Regions from separate parts of the Megasphaera indica genome, predicted to be linked through region 1. Evidence: riboswitches for the same ligand, from Rfam matches in the RefSeq annotation. Region 1 holds a riboswitch; the other holds the start of a gene.
What was found. Region 1 has a riboswitch for cobalamin ahead of ACFCTO_RS10420 (sirohydrochlorin cobaltochelatase). Riboswitches for the same ligand answer to the same signal wherever they lie in the genome.

Region 1 (6,346 bases):
GAAGGCCAGTTTACGGTCAAACTGAGCGATGTCCTGACCGGTCATATCGGTACGCAGACTGTCGAAGACGTGACTTTGAATAATGCCTATATTCATTTGATCTTTAATGATAAAATGGAGTTACAGCATATCCAGAAGGCCAGTGACCATCACAGCAGCGGCCCAAAGGATTTGGTCAAGGTCACAGGGCCTAAGAGCAACCGCCCCTTTAACTGCCACGTCGCCCTGCATCAGAGCGTCATCGAAGCTGAAGCGCCAGGCCGTTATTTCAAGATCGGCGATGTCGAGTTCTCTTCGGCCATCCATACTAAAGGCAAGACGAAAATCGACTTGCGGGCCGGTCACTTTTCCGGCATGATCGATGCCAAGTCCCTGCGCATCCGCGGCAGCCTGGATTTCAAAGAAGAAACGCCGCAGTATAACCTGTCGCTCTTGCTGAGCGACTGCAATCCCCGTTCCCTCGGGGCCGGCCTCGATATCGACGACCCGGCGACGGTTTCGGCCGACATCCGCGGCCCTTTATATGCCCCGGTCATCGACGGTACTTTGAAGATGGACCGTCTGGATATTACGGCCCTGGTCTTTACGGATGTCGTAGGACAGGTCCATTATGAACAGGGCCTGCTCGATATAAACGAAGTCACGGCCGGCGTCTTCGGCGGCTCCATGAAAGGTCATGGACAGGTAAACCTGGACGATAAATCGTATACGGCGGACATGACCGGCTCCCAGCTCAAAGGCGGCATTGCGGCCCATGACCTCTTCCTGCGCTGCAACGTCGACTTGAATCTGCACATGGAAGAAAATAAAACGACCGGAACCAAGGCGATTTACGGTGATTTCCAGTCCGGCCCGGGACGCTATCACCAGCTGCCCTTCCGGGGCATTTCCGGCTCTTTCGCTCAGGATGGCAAGACCTTGAACTTCCGGGACGTCGTCATTTCCATGTTCTTTGGTGACGTATCGACGGACGCTTTTTCCATTGTCAATGGCAAAGTCAAGATAGGGTCCATCAACATCAACTATAAAAACGGGAAGCGGAGCCGCTGGGGAAAAGGAGGCCCACAGCTAGTCCTGTGAGAAGCACTATAGATAGAGAAAGGAGTTTTTACTATGGATATTTCCCGATATTTAGCTGAAGAAGGCAAAAAAATCGATTTGACCCAGTGGTCGACGACTTGCGATGTGGACATCGACAAGAAGAAGGTCAAAGGCGAACTGCTGGACCAGACGATTTTCGAAATGCAGGATTTACAGGAAAAGCTCTGTGCCGACAATCACTACGGCCTGATCATCGTCCTGCAGGCCATGGATGCGGCCGGGAAAGACGGTACGGTCAAACACGTCTTTGCCCACCTCAATCCGGCTGGCGTCAAAGTGCACAGCTTCAAGAAACCGAGCTCGGAAGAACTGGATCACGACTATATGTGGCGCATCAATAAAGCCCTGCCCGGCCGGGGTGAAATCGGCATCTTCAACCGCTCGCACTATGAAGAAGTCGTCGTCGCCCGCATCCACAACCTCATCAAAAGCGACGGTATGCCGGAAAAACTGGTACGCAAGGATATCTGGGAAACGCGCTACCGCCAGATATGCGACTGGGAACGGTACTTGTCGGAAAATGGCTTCCCTATGGTCAAAATCTTCCTCCATTTGTCGAAAGATGAACAGAAGAAACGCCTCATCGACCGCATCCTGACTAAGCAGAAGAATTGGAAGTTCGACATGTCTGACATCGAGGAACGGCAATATTGGAACCGCTATCAGAAAGTCTACGGCGAAGTCTTATCGGCCACGTCGACGAAGTACGCTCCCTGGTACATCGTCCCGGCTGATGACAAGTGGTATACGCGCTATGTCGTCGCCCAGATCGTCCTAAAGGAACTCAAGGCCATTAACCCGAAATTCCCGAAATTGTCACCGGAAGTCGAAAAACAGCTGGCCCGGTTCCGCCAGCTCCTGAAAGAAGTCGATATCAAGGACTTGAAGAGCATCAAGAATGCCATTGATGAGCAAAAAGTCAAATAAGAAGTGTTCCTGATAGGGTCAAATGTGATATAATAAGGACGGTTCAAGAAAACCGATGAAGTTCTGTACACGTTTTGAGACATATCTCAAGGAGGTACCGTTATGCTCGATGCAAAAGTAAAAGAATTAATCAATACCCAGATCAATCAGGAATTCTATTCGGAATATTTGTATTTAGCTTTTGCCAACTATTTCTATGACAATGGCCTCGATGGCTTTGCCAACTGGTATGATGTCCAGGCCCAGGAAGAACGGGATCACGCGATGCTCATGCGGACGTATCTGCATAACAACGGCGAACGCGTTACCTTCTCGGCCATCGCCGAACCGCAGAACGACTTTGACAGCATCAAAGCGGTCCTCAAAGCCGGCTTGGCTCATGAACAGTATGTCACGTCGCTGATCAACAAGATTTATCAGGCTGCCGATACAGTCCACGATTACCGGACCATGCAGTGCTTCGACTGGTTCGTCAAGGAACAGGGCGAAGAAGAAAAGAATGCCGACGATTTGATCAAGAAATACAAGATGTTCGGCAGCGATGCCAAAGGCCTTTATGCCCTGAACCAGGAATTACTGGCCCGTACGTATGTCGCCCCGACGTTAGTCCTGTAAGGATCCATACAATTTCATAGTGCAATCAGGTGCGTAAGCTCAATAGAGAAGTCCGGTGCAAAACCGGCGCGGTCCCGCCGCTGTAAGGAGGAGCCCGGCTGCAATGATGTCACTGTACGTCCGCGTATGGGAAGGCGCAGCCATGGCCATGAGTCCGAGCCAGAAGAACTGCCTGATTAGGATCACCGGTTGACCTGCGAGCGATGGGGATGGCGATTTTTTCAGCGAGCCGTTTTTTTGAGCTGCTCGCTGTGAAGGACTCCGTATGTAAGAGACTGTCGCATGAAGGCTTCTGCCATCATGTGACAGCCTCTTTTTTTATATTTTTTTATCAAAGGAGAGATGATTATGTTCCACAAAAAATTAAAGACAGCGCTGATTTTATCTTTGGCCCTGACGTCGTTTGGTGCTTTTTCGGCGCCCTCTTTTGCTGCCGGCTATACGCTGAACCCGGAAGTCAAGGACGCTACGCCGGCTTTGAAACAGGCCGCGGAAATCGGGGTCCGCACGTACAACAACCCGGAAATGCAGAACGAAGCCAATAAAGACGCCATCCTGGTATTGAGCTTCGGCACGACTTATAAGGACAGCCGCCAGAAGACCATCGATCAGACCGTTGCGGCTATCAAGGCGGCCCATCCGGACCAGAAAGTCGTCGTCGCCTTTACGTCGCATATCATCGTCGACCGCATCAAGGCCAAAGAAGGCGTGACCGTACCGACGCCGGAACAGGCCATGGCCCAGCTGAAAAAAGAAGGCTATACGCGCGTGGCCATTACCTCCCTGGACATCATCCCGGGTATGGAATATGCCTATGATACGGCTATTTTCGACCTCTACAAACATGATTTCAAGAAGTTGACCCTCGGCACGCCGCTCATGTATTGGATGGGCCAGGAAGACCAGCGCGACGACATCGCTGAATTCGTCAAAGCCTTTTCGACACAGTTCCCGAAAATCGGCAAGAAAGACGCCATCCTGGTCATGGCCCATGGCACGCCGCATCCGGCCAATGCTTATTACTCCGTCGTCCAGAACCGCCTCGATGCAGCTGACCTGGGCAATGTCTACATCTACTCTGTCGAAGGCTGGCCCCATCTGGATACAGTCATTCCCCAGCTGAAAGCCAAGGGCATCAAGCACGTCATCCTCATGCCCATGATGATGGTCGCCGGCGACCATGCCAATAACGACATGGCCGGTGCCGATGCCGATTCCCATAAGAGTATCCTGGAAAAAGAAGGCTTCACGGTTACGACCTATATCCATGGCTTGGGAGAAAATGAAGCGGTCCGCCAGATGTTCGTCGAACGGGCTGATGAAGCCTGGAATGCCCTGGAAGCCCAGTAATTTGACTTCATGGAATTTTTTTCTACCAATTTAGTCCATCCTTTTCGTCTATCATTCCATATGCTTCCTTTGTATAATGAATTCACGAAATGCATATAACAAACGTGAAGAAATAGGAGATGGAAGACATGAAACAAGTGAAAATAATTACAGCTCAAGAAGCAGCTCAGCTCGTCAAAGACGGTGACGTCGTCACGACCAATGGTTTCGTCGGTTCCGGACAGCCGGAAGCGCTGACCAGCGCCCTGGAAGAACGCTTCCTCAATACGGGTTCGCCGAGAGATTTGACGCTCATCTATGCCGCTTCCCAGGGGAATACGGATGGCCGCGGCGGCGACCACTTCGCCCACGAAGGGATGCTGAAAAAAGCCATCCTCGGCCACTGGAACGCCGTTACGGCCCTGCAGAAATTAGTCAATGAAAATAAGATCCAGGCCTACAATCTGCCCCAGGGCACGCTGTCCCAGTATTTCCGTGACGTCGCAGCTCATCGCTTAGGCACGATTACCCACGTCGGCCTCGATACCTTTGCGGACCCCCGCATCAGCGGCGGCCGTCTCAATGACGTCACCAAGGAAGACTTCGTCAAAGTCATCAACATCGAAGGCCATGACCAGCTCTTCTATCCGCGCATGGATATGAATATCGGCTTCATCCGCGGGACTTATGCCGATGAATGGGGCAACGTCGTCCTGACCAAGGAAGTATCGCCTTTCGATGCCACGCCGCTGGCACAGGCCGTCCATAACAGCGGCGGTATCGTCGTCGTCCAGGTCGAAAAAATCGTCAAAGGCGGCACGCTCGACCCGAAACTGGTCAAAGTACCGGGCATCTACGTCGACTATGTCGTTCAGGTCGATGACGAAACGAAACGGCAGCAGTCCTTTGACTGCGAATATGACCCGTCCCTGACAGGCGAAACGACGATTCCCGTCAAAGCCCTGGATCCGGCTCTGCTCAATGCCAAGAAAGTCATTGCCCGCCGGGCAGCCCTGTTGCTCCTCAATATGAGCAGTGAAGCCGTCATCAACCTGGGCATCGGTATTCCGGAACTCGTCTCGTCCGTAGCCAACGAAGAAGGCATCGGCGACAGCCTGACCATGACTGTCGAAGCCGGGGCCATCGGCGGCGTACCTCTCGGCGGCGTCCGCTTCGGGGCTTCTGTCAATGCCGAAGCCTACATGGACCAGGCCACACAGTTCGACTTCTATGATGGCGGCGGCCTGGACCTGACCTGCCTGGGCCTGGCCGAATGCGATAAAGAAGGCAATATCAACGTATCCAAATTCGGTACGCGCATTGCCGGCTGCGGCGGCTTCGTCAACATCACCCAGAATACGAAGAACGTCGTCTTCTGCGGGACCTTTACGACAGGGAAACTCCGCGAAGAAATCAAAGACGGTGAACTGCACATCCTGCAGGAAGGGAAAGTCAAGAAATTCGTTCCTGAAGTCGGTCACATCACCTTCAGCGGCAACTATGCCCGTAAACATAAACAGCATGTCCTCTACATCACAGAACGTGCCGTATTCGAAATGAAAGAAGACGGTGTACACCTGACCGAAATCGCTCCGGGCATCGACCTCCAGAAAGACGTCCTCGACCAGATGGGCTTCACGCCGATCATCGACGAAGTCAAAGTCATGCCGGCCTTCCTCTTTGAAGATAAACCCATGGGTTTGAAAAAGATGAAAGAAGAAATGAACAAATAATGGTTTGTAGTACAGAGTTTGTAGTTTGCAGAAAAGCTCCCCTGATAGGGGAGCTGGCCGCCGAAGGCGGCTTGAGAGGTTTTGACACAGCCGCGGACTACGCTGTGAGTTGCGGACTGTAAAAAAAGGGCTTGTCGCATTTGCGACAAGCTTCTTTTTTTGATTGTAGGGGCTCGCACGTGGCGAGCCCGTCAGGTATATGTTATGATGCCTGTAGCCGATTTGCATGGGCGGGCGCCCCACGTGGGCGCCCCTACAGAAAAAGAGGCTGTCTTAATGCGACAGCCTCTTTTTTTACTTCGACAAGGACAAGGTCCTTTCGATGAGCGGTTTATACGTTTCGTATTTTTTCTTTAAGGCTTCTAAATCATACTGGCGGTATGACGGCTGGTTCTTCATGTTCTGGAAGGCATTGAGCAGGATGGAGTGGAGGCGGTTGCTGCTGATGACGTAGAACGAATCGGCGTCGTTGGGGATATTCCGCTTGTTCTTTTTCAGGAAGCCTGTCTTGTAGTTGGAATAGAAGGACAAGTCCTTGCCCGTGTACATGCCGTCGCTGACGGTCGGCAAGAGGACGCCAATCGTTAAGTTGGGATTCTTTTCCAGGCCTTCAAAGATACTCTTGATATGCGCTTTCCGTT
Region 2 (6,346 bases), on a different contig from region 1:
CCTTTACAGAGGGTTCCCCTTTGCCGCTTTCCGTCTTGGCTGCATAAGTCATCCCGTCGGCACCGGCTTCAGCCGGATCAGGCGACGCAACGTCGGCATCCGCCACAGCCCTGTCCGAAGATCCCGGGGATCCCGGTCCTTCCGGTCCCCTATCACGACCGTCCGACTGAGAGAGACGGCCCTCATCCGTATCGGTGCCGGCCGCGTCGTGACCGCCGGCACCGGCCAGGTCGTCGGCGTTATAGACCATGACGTCGGTTACGCCGTCCTGGCGGGTGTAATGATGGATCAGCGTGAAAAAACCGCCAGCTGCCAGGGCCAGATAGACGGCGACGTGGAGCGATACGGAAACGCCGGCAGCGACGCGGCCCCGTCGTTTTTCCCAAGGCTTCATGGCTGGCCTCCCTTGTCGGCGGCCAGACCGATGTGGGCGATACCGGCCCGCTTGAAGGCATCGAGGACGTCGGCGACCTGACCGTAATCGAGGCCCCGGTCGGCGCAGAGGACGACGCTGAAAGCGCTGTCCTGACGCTGCTGGTCCCGAGCCGAAGCCAGGAGCTCATCGGCCCCGACGGGCTGGCCGTTGAGCCACAGGGACCCATCGGCCTTCAAGGTCACGACGTACTGGGCCGACGGCTGGGTCTGGGCGGCCGAAGCCCGCGGCAGCTGGACGCCGAGGCTGTGCAAATCGACCATGGACAAGGAGGTCATCATGAAGAAGACCAGCAAAAAGAACATGATGTCGATCATGGGGATGATCATAATCGACGGCCGTTCAAAATCGCGAATATTACGGAGGCGCATGGTCACTGCCCCGCTTTCACAGGCATCGTTTCCAATGCGGAAAAACACATTTCCATATCCGTAATGATGCGGTCCAGGCGCTGGGTGAAATAAGAATGGACGGCCAGGGCCAGGATGGCGACGCAGAGGCCGAAAGCCGTGGCGATGAGCGCTTCGCCGACGCCGCCGGTAATGGCCACGGCCTGGCCGGACTGGACGTTGAGGATGCTGAAAGAGCGGATCATGCCGCTGATCGTCCCCAAGAGGCCCAGGAGCGGCGCCATGGTGACGATGACGCTCAGATAGTAGAGACGGCGGCGCAGTTTGGCCACGAAGATGCCCGACTGCATTTCGACGAAGGCCTTGACGTCAGGACCTGCCTGATGCTGAAAGACATCCTGCAAAATGAGGGGCAGGCCGCCGCGGGCGTCCATGGCCAGGCGCTGGGCCTGGTCGTAGCGCCGCAGCTTCATCTGCGTGTAGAATTGTTCGGCAAAGGCTTTCCCGGCGTCCATGTCTCCATAGAAAATCGCCCGTTCGATGCCAATGTAGCCGACGAAGAGAGAACAGGCCAGGAGCAGGTACATGACCGGCCCGCCTGCCTGAAATAACTGAAAACCCTGTAAAATCGCGTCCAAAATACCCTCCTGTCCGGCCTGCTGACGTGTCGAATGAAGGTACAAAATCAAAAGGAGCCGTCTTGTAGCGACAGCTCCCTTACGTATCTTTTTTACAATCTCCTTCCCATCGCTCGCAGGTCTATCGGTGATTATCCGTCAGGCAGTTCTTCTGGCTTGGCTTCCTGGCCATGGCTGCGCCTTCCCATACTTCGTACAGTGACATCGTTGCAGCCTGGCTCCACCCTACAGCGGCGGGACCGCGCCGGCATTGGACCGGCTTCTCTATTGAGTCTATGACACCTGACCTATTTCAAACTTACAAACATAACTATATCATGCCCAGCGCCAGACTGTCAATGAAGGGCTGCCCCGGCCTTTCCGTCCGGTGAGACCTCGACAGTGACGACGCTGCCCCCTTCGCCCCGTTCCCAGCGGAGGATCTGGCAGGTCCCCTGGGGACAGGCAGCGGGCCAGTCGTTGAGCCAGGCCAGGAGGTCGGCAAAGGTCCCGGTCAGGACCAGCGTCTGCCGACTCCCTTCGCGGCCGGACTGCTGCCACGACAAGAGCTGGACGTTCCGGGCTACCAGGGAGGCCGCCACATCAGGGCCGGCATCAGGTTTTGCTGCCTCCCGCTTCTCCTGGGGCCGGGCCCGATGGGCATACGGGGCCAGCTGACGGTGGACGCCCTGCCAGCCCTGCCAGGTGTGATACGACGAGATGGCAAAGCAGGCGGCTATGGCAGCCAGCACGGCGAGGACGGGAAAGGCCCGCTGCCAGTCAGCCCTTCTTCGCCAGGCCTTCATGACGGCTCACCTTCAGGGAAAAAGGGATTCCCTCGCCCCGGTCGGGCTGCATCTTGGCCACAGCGGCCTGGCCCATGCCCTGCTGCTGCAAGGTCCGCTGCCACTGCTGGGGCCGGTCCGCAGCGGACGCCTGGCCTTGGATGACGACCCGGCCGGCCTGACTGCTCACGGTTTCCACGACGAGTCCATCGGGTTTGGACGAAGCCAGGGCCACCATCAGGGACGGCGTCAGCAGCGGGCCGTCGGACGGTCCTTTCTTAGCGCGGTCGGCCAGGGCCTGGCTGCGCCGGATGGCATCATTGCGCTGCTGTATCTGCTGCTGCACGGGATAGAGATAGTCCGTATAATAGGCCTTTTCCCGTTGGATCTGATACTGAAAAAAGAGGCCTGCCCCGGCACAGACAACCAGCATCAGCCCCAGGGCCAAACAGGCCGGCCGCTGCCAGCGGCGATGGTCCTGGCGGTAGCTGGCCGGTACGAGGTTGCATTTCATGATCCTCCCTCCTTACAAGAAAGCCAGCATGGCCGTAGGCTGGGACACGTGGTAAGCATCCATCAGGCGGCGCACGGCTTCGCTCGGCCCGGCAGGCTGCCATTCCGTCTCGTCTGCCCCGTCCGGGAGCCAGCGGAAGACCGGCCCATCAGCCGTCGGCACAGCCGCCTGTACGTCATAGGCCAGGGGCAGGCCGTCGCGCAGGCGGACGCGGTGCTGCTGGCCATCGGGGGCTTCCTGAAAGGCCAGGGTCCCCGTACCGGTTGGCCAAAGGCGGCCAAAAAAAGCGGGCAGCAAGTCGATGGACTGGACGACGGCTCCGGCAGCGCCGGCAGCCCGGCAGATAGCGGCGACACATTCGGCCGGATAGGCGCCGACCGTCCAGTCACCGCTCCCGTCACCGCCTTTCGACGGACAAGCCGCCTCGAAGTCATAAGGCCGCCCTTCTTCACTGACCAGGCCGGCACCGGCGATGAGGGCATCGGCTTCCTGCCGGTCTGTCGTCCCCAGGGACAGGCGCTTCCAAAGGACGCTCGGCCCGCCGATGAGGACGCGCAGGCGCCAGCCAGCCAGGCCATAACGCTGCAGGAGTTCTGGCAGACAGGACTGGACGCCCCCTTCCTGGCCCATCCAGTCCGGGTCCCGCTTGGCTTCATAGTCGCGATGACCCTGGCGGAAGGCCACGCGTCCATACCAGGTCCGTTTCGTCTTCAAAAGATGGACAGACTGTCCATTCAGCCATAAACAGGCATTTTGTTGCCACCACATAAGCTCACCTCTCTACTAATTGACATACTGTACGAAATGCAGCACGGTCCGGCCCTGTTCATCGGCCGTCACGGCAAAGTGCAGGCCGCACGTCTGCTGGACGCCCGTTCCCGGCGCAGCGGCCCGGGCCTGCAGATAGCCGTCCGGCGTCTGACCGGCCGGCTGATACTGGCAGCGGACGGTCAGGATGTCCCCAGGGCCAGCCAGCCCTTCTGCACGGGGCACGGCCATGGCCTGGCCCGCCAGAAAAGCGTCTGGGTCCTGCCGCAGCTGGTTCCAACCCTCACAGAGGGCGCTTTCGGCCAAATAGGTCAGCCGCACGGTCTCTTCATAGGTCCGGGCCATCTGGAAGTGCTGCCACGCCAGGGTCGCCGCCGTCAGGGCCAGGCTCAGGGTCAGTACGGCGACGGTCACGATAGAAAAAGAAAAGAAGCCATTGCATCGTTTCATGATTCACCTTCATTCAGGGGACACACGGCAAACTGCACGGGCCGGGACAGGCCGCTCCGCCGTTCTTTTAGGAGAAAGGCGACTTGTACGGCCTGGCCGGTCCGGGAGAAAAAGGGCCGACCGTCCAGGGGCTGGATGACCAGGGCCCGGCCCTGGACGGTGCTGCCGCCGCCTGTCAGGGGCTGATAGTTGCCATCGCTGAGGCGGACATACAGGCCTTGATGGCGGACGGCAAAGCCCTTCACGGCGCCCTTGGCCGTGCGGAAGCGGACCTCCTGAGGACGGACTTCAACGTCCCGGCCATAGCGCAGGGCCTGGAACAGCGTTTCTTCTACGCTGACGTGCTGCCGCAGCAGGCCTTCTTCAATCTGGCAGCGCCAATCCAGGCGGGCCGTCTGTCCCGCCAGGGACAGCAAAACTGTCAGGGTCAGGGCCGACAGGCTCAAGGCCAGGAGTACGTCCAAGAGGATCCAGCCGTTTTTCTTCGGTCCCTGCCGGCACCAGGAGCCGGCAGGAAACATGGGGGCCATGGTCATCACCTGCCTCTACCTGCCAAAGGACATAGCCCTCGCCGAGGGCCGTCTGCGCATGCGTCACCTCATAGGTCCGGCCCTGAATGACGACGCGGTCTGATGGCGGACAGCCGCCCTTCCAGCCTTCCATGACCTGCCGGCAGACCATGGCCGCCAGCTGCCGCTGTCTGGCCTGGTCATGCAGTCTGACGGCCTGGAGGGAAAGGCCCAGGGCCGCCGTGAACAAGCAGGCTCCGAGGAGCAGGCCCGCCAGACCGTCGGTCAGGAAAAAGAAGCCATTGGCCTCAGGCGATACGGATGCGCCCGGTCTGCGCCGCCACGACGATAGAACGCGTATAGGCCCCATCGGGCGAAGTAATGACCACAGCCATCGTATGCTGCGGACGGCCATCGACAGCAAAGCGTACATCTCCTTTCGTTACCTGCAGGCCCGGCGGATAGGGCCGTTCTTTGATCCGGATGTAGCCTTCCTGGAGGACGTAGCGCTTTTCTTCCAGGACCAGTTTCCAGCGGCCGTTGCTCTGGTTATTGCCGACACAGCGCTGGCGGACCTGCTGCATATCCAGGGCCATTTCCCGCGCCAGGCCATCGACGTCCTGGTGGCTGCGGCTGCGCTGACCGGCAGTGAGTCCCAGGCCCAGATACAAGAGCAGCAGGCCCAGGGCCAGCATCAGGCCGGTCAGGCTGATAAAGCCGTTCCGTCTCACCATAGCCAGCCTCCGGGGCAGGCGCGCTGGAGCGGTTCCTGGGCCAGCCACCAGCCGGCCAGGAGGAACGGGCCGAAGGGAATGATCGTCTTCCCTGTGCGGAAACGGTAGAACAAGGCCACGAGCGCGGCCAGGCCAAAAGAAGTGACTGCCATGGTCCAGGCCCCCCAGCCCGGGCAGCCCGGCACCAGGGCCAGGGCCAGCTTGATGTCGCCGCTGCCGATGGAACCGGGCCAGAGACCATAGAGGAGCAGGAAGAGGGCGGCGACGCCCAGGGAAACGGGCCAAAATGGCCGGACCAGACCGGCATAACTGGCGGCGCCGTTGCCCACAGCCAGGGCCAGGACGGGCGCGTCGGCAATCCAGCAGCGCCGGATATCGGTATAGCAGATCCAGACCGTACAGCCGGCTGCCGCAGCGTACCAGAGAGATACAACAGACCCTCCCATCCTATCAGGCCTCCCCTTCCTGGGGCGATGCCGCATCGGACGAGAAATGCTTGTTGTTATAATCGGCGGAAACGACGCCATCGGCTATCTGGTATTCCCCCTTATCCGGCGTGAGCGGTTTGAATTGCAGATACTGTTTGCCATCGCTGCCTTGGGTCACTAAATCGTCGACACTGGCCGGGAAGACGCCGTGGTCGATTTCATAGAGGGCAGCGGCATTGCTGATCGTCCGGATATCGGCCTGTACTTTGGCTTCCTGGGCCGTCTTGGTGGCCGATGAGAAACGGGGTACGGCAAAGGAGGCGAAAATCAGGATGAGGGACACACAAATCAACATTTCTAACAGGGAAAAACCATTGCGAGTCTGCATACGAAAAAACTCCTTTCATCAGGTCACGATACTGGATGCCATGTCCAGTAACGGTAAGAGGAAACAAAGAATCAAGACGCCCATCAAGGCGCCGGTCAACAAGAGGACGACAGGCCCGAGCCAGCGCCGTATCCGGCCGGCCAGCAGATGGAGACGGCTGCCGTAATAGACAGCAATCGACGCCAGGGCTTTGTCATAGGTCCCGGTCATTTCCCCGACGGCCAGCATGGTCTCGACATAGGGCGTACCGAAACGGCCGGCATGGACGGCCTGGCTGAAGGCACAGCCCCGTTCCAGCAGCAGCCGGGCCTGCCATACGTACTGCCGGAAAAGGCATGATGGCACGACGGCGGCCGCTTCGGACAGGCAG

Region 2: it holds a riboswitch for cobalamin, as region 1 does, so the genes downstream of both, ACFCTO_RS02345 (MotA/TolQ/ExbB proton channel family protein) here and ACFCTO_RS10420 (sirohydrochlorin cobaltochelatase) in region 1, are expected to answer to the same signal.

The regions. Positions count from the first base shown of each region.
Region 1 is NZ_JBKKJR010000023.1:4,865-11,210, reverse strand. It holds gene ACFCTO_RS10435 (AsmA family protein) at 1-1,080, shown strand, start outside; gene ACFCTO_RS10430 (PPK2 family polyphosphate kinase) at 1,114-2,028, shown strand; gene ACFCTO_RS10425 (ferritin) at 2,131-2,643, shown strand; cobalamin riboswitch at 2,654-2,833, shown strand; gene ACFCTO_RS10420 (sirohydrochlorin cobaltochelatase) at 2,992-3,993, shown strand; gene ACFCTO_RS10415 (acyl CoA:acetate/3-ketoacid CoA transferase) at 4,122-5,705, shown strand; gene ACFCTO_RS10410 (hypothetical protein) at 6,000-6,346, opposite strand, start outside.
Region 2 is NZ_JBKKJR010000002.1:171,895-178,240, forward strand. It holds gene ACFCTO_RS02335 (TonB-dependent receptor plug domain-containing protein) at 1-394, opposite strand, end outside; gene ACFCTO_RS02340 (ExbD/TolR family protein) at 391-804, opposite strand; gene ACFCTO_RS02345 (MotA/TolQ/ExbB proton channel family protein) at 807-1,421, opposite strand; cobalamin riboswitch at 1,546-1,722, opposite strand; gene ACFCTO_RS02350 (hypothetical protein) at 1,757-2,206, opposite strand; gene ACFCTO_RS02355 (hypothetical protein) at 2,181-2,699, opposite strand; gene ACFCTO_RS02360 (hypothetical protein) at 2,712-3,467, opposite strand; gene ACFCTO_RS02365 (hypothetical protein) at 3,483-3,917, opposite strand; gene ACFCTO_RS02370 (hypothetical protein) at 3,914-4,381, opposite strand; gene ACFCTO_RS02375 (hypothetical protein) at 4,281-4,796, opposite strand; gene ACFCTO_RS02380 (hypothetical protein) at 4,735-5,160, opposite strand; gene ACFCTO_RS02385 (prepilin peptidase) at 5,154-5,606, opposite strand; gene ACFCTO_RS02390 (competence type IV pilus major pilin ComGC) at 5,611-5,976, opposite strand; gene ACFCTO_RS02395 (type II secretion system F family protein) at 5,995-6,346, opposite strand, start outside.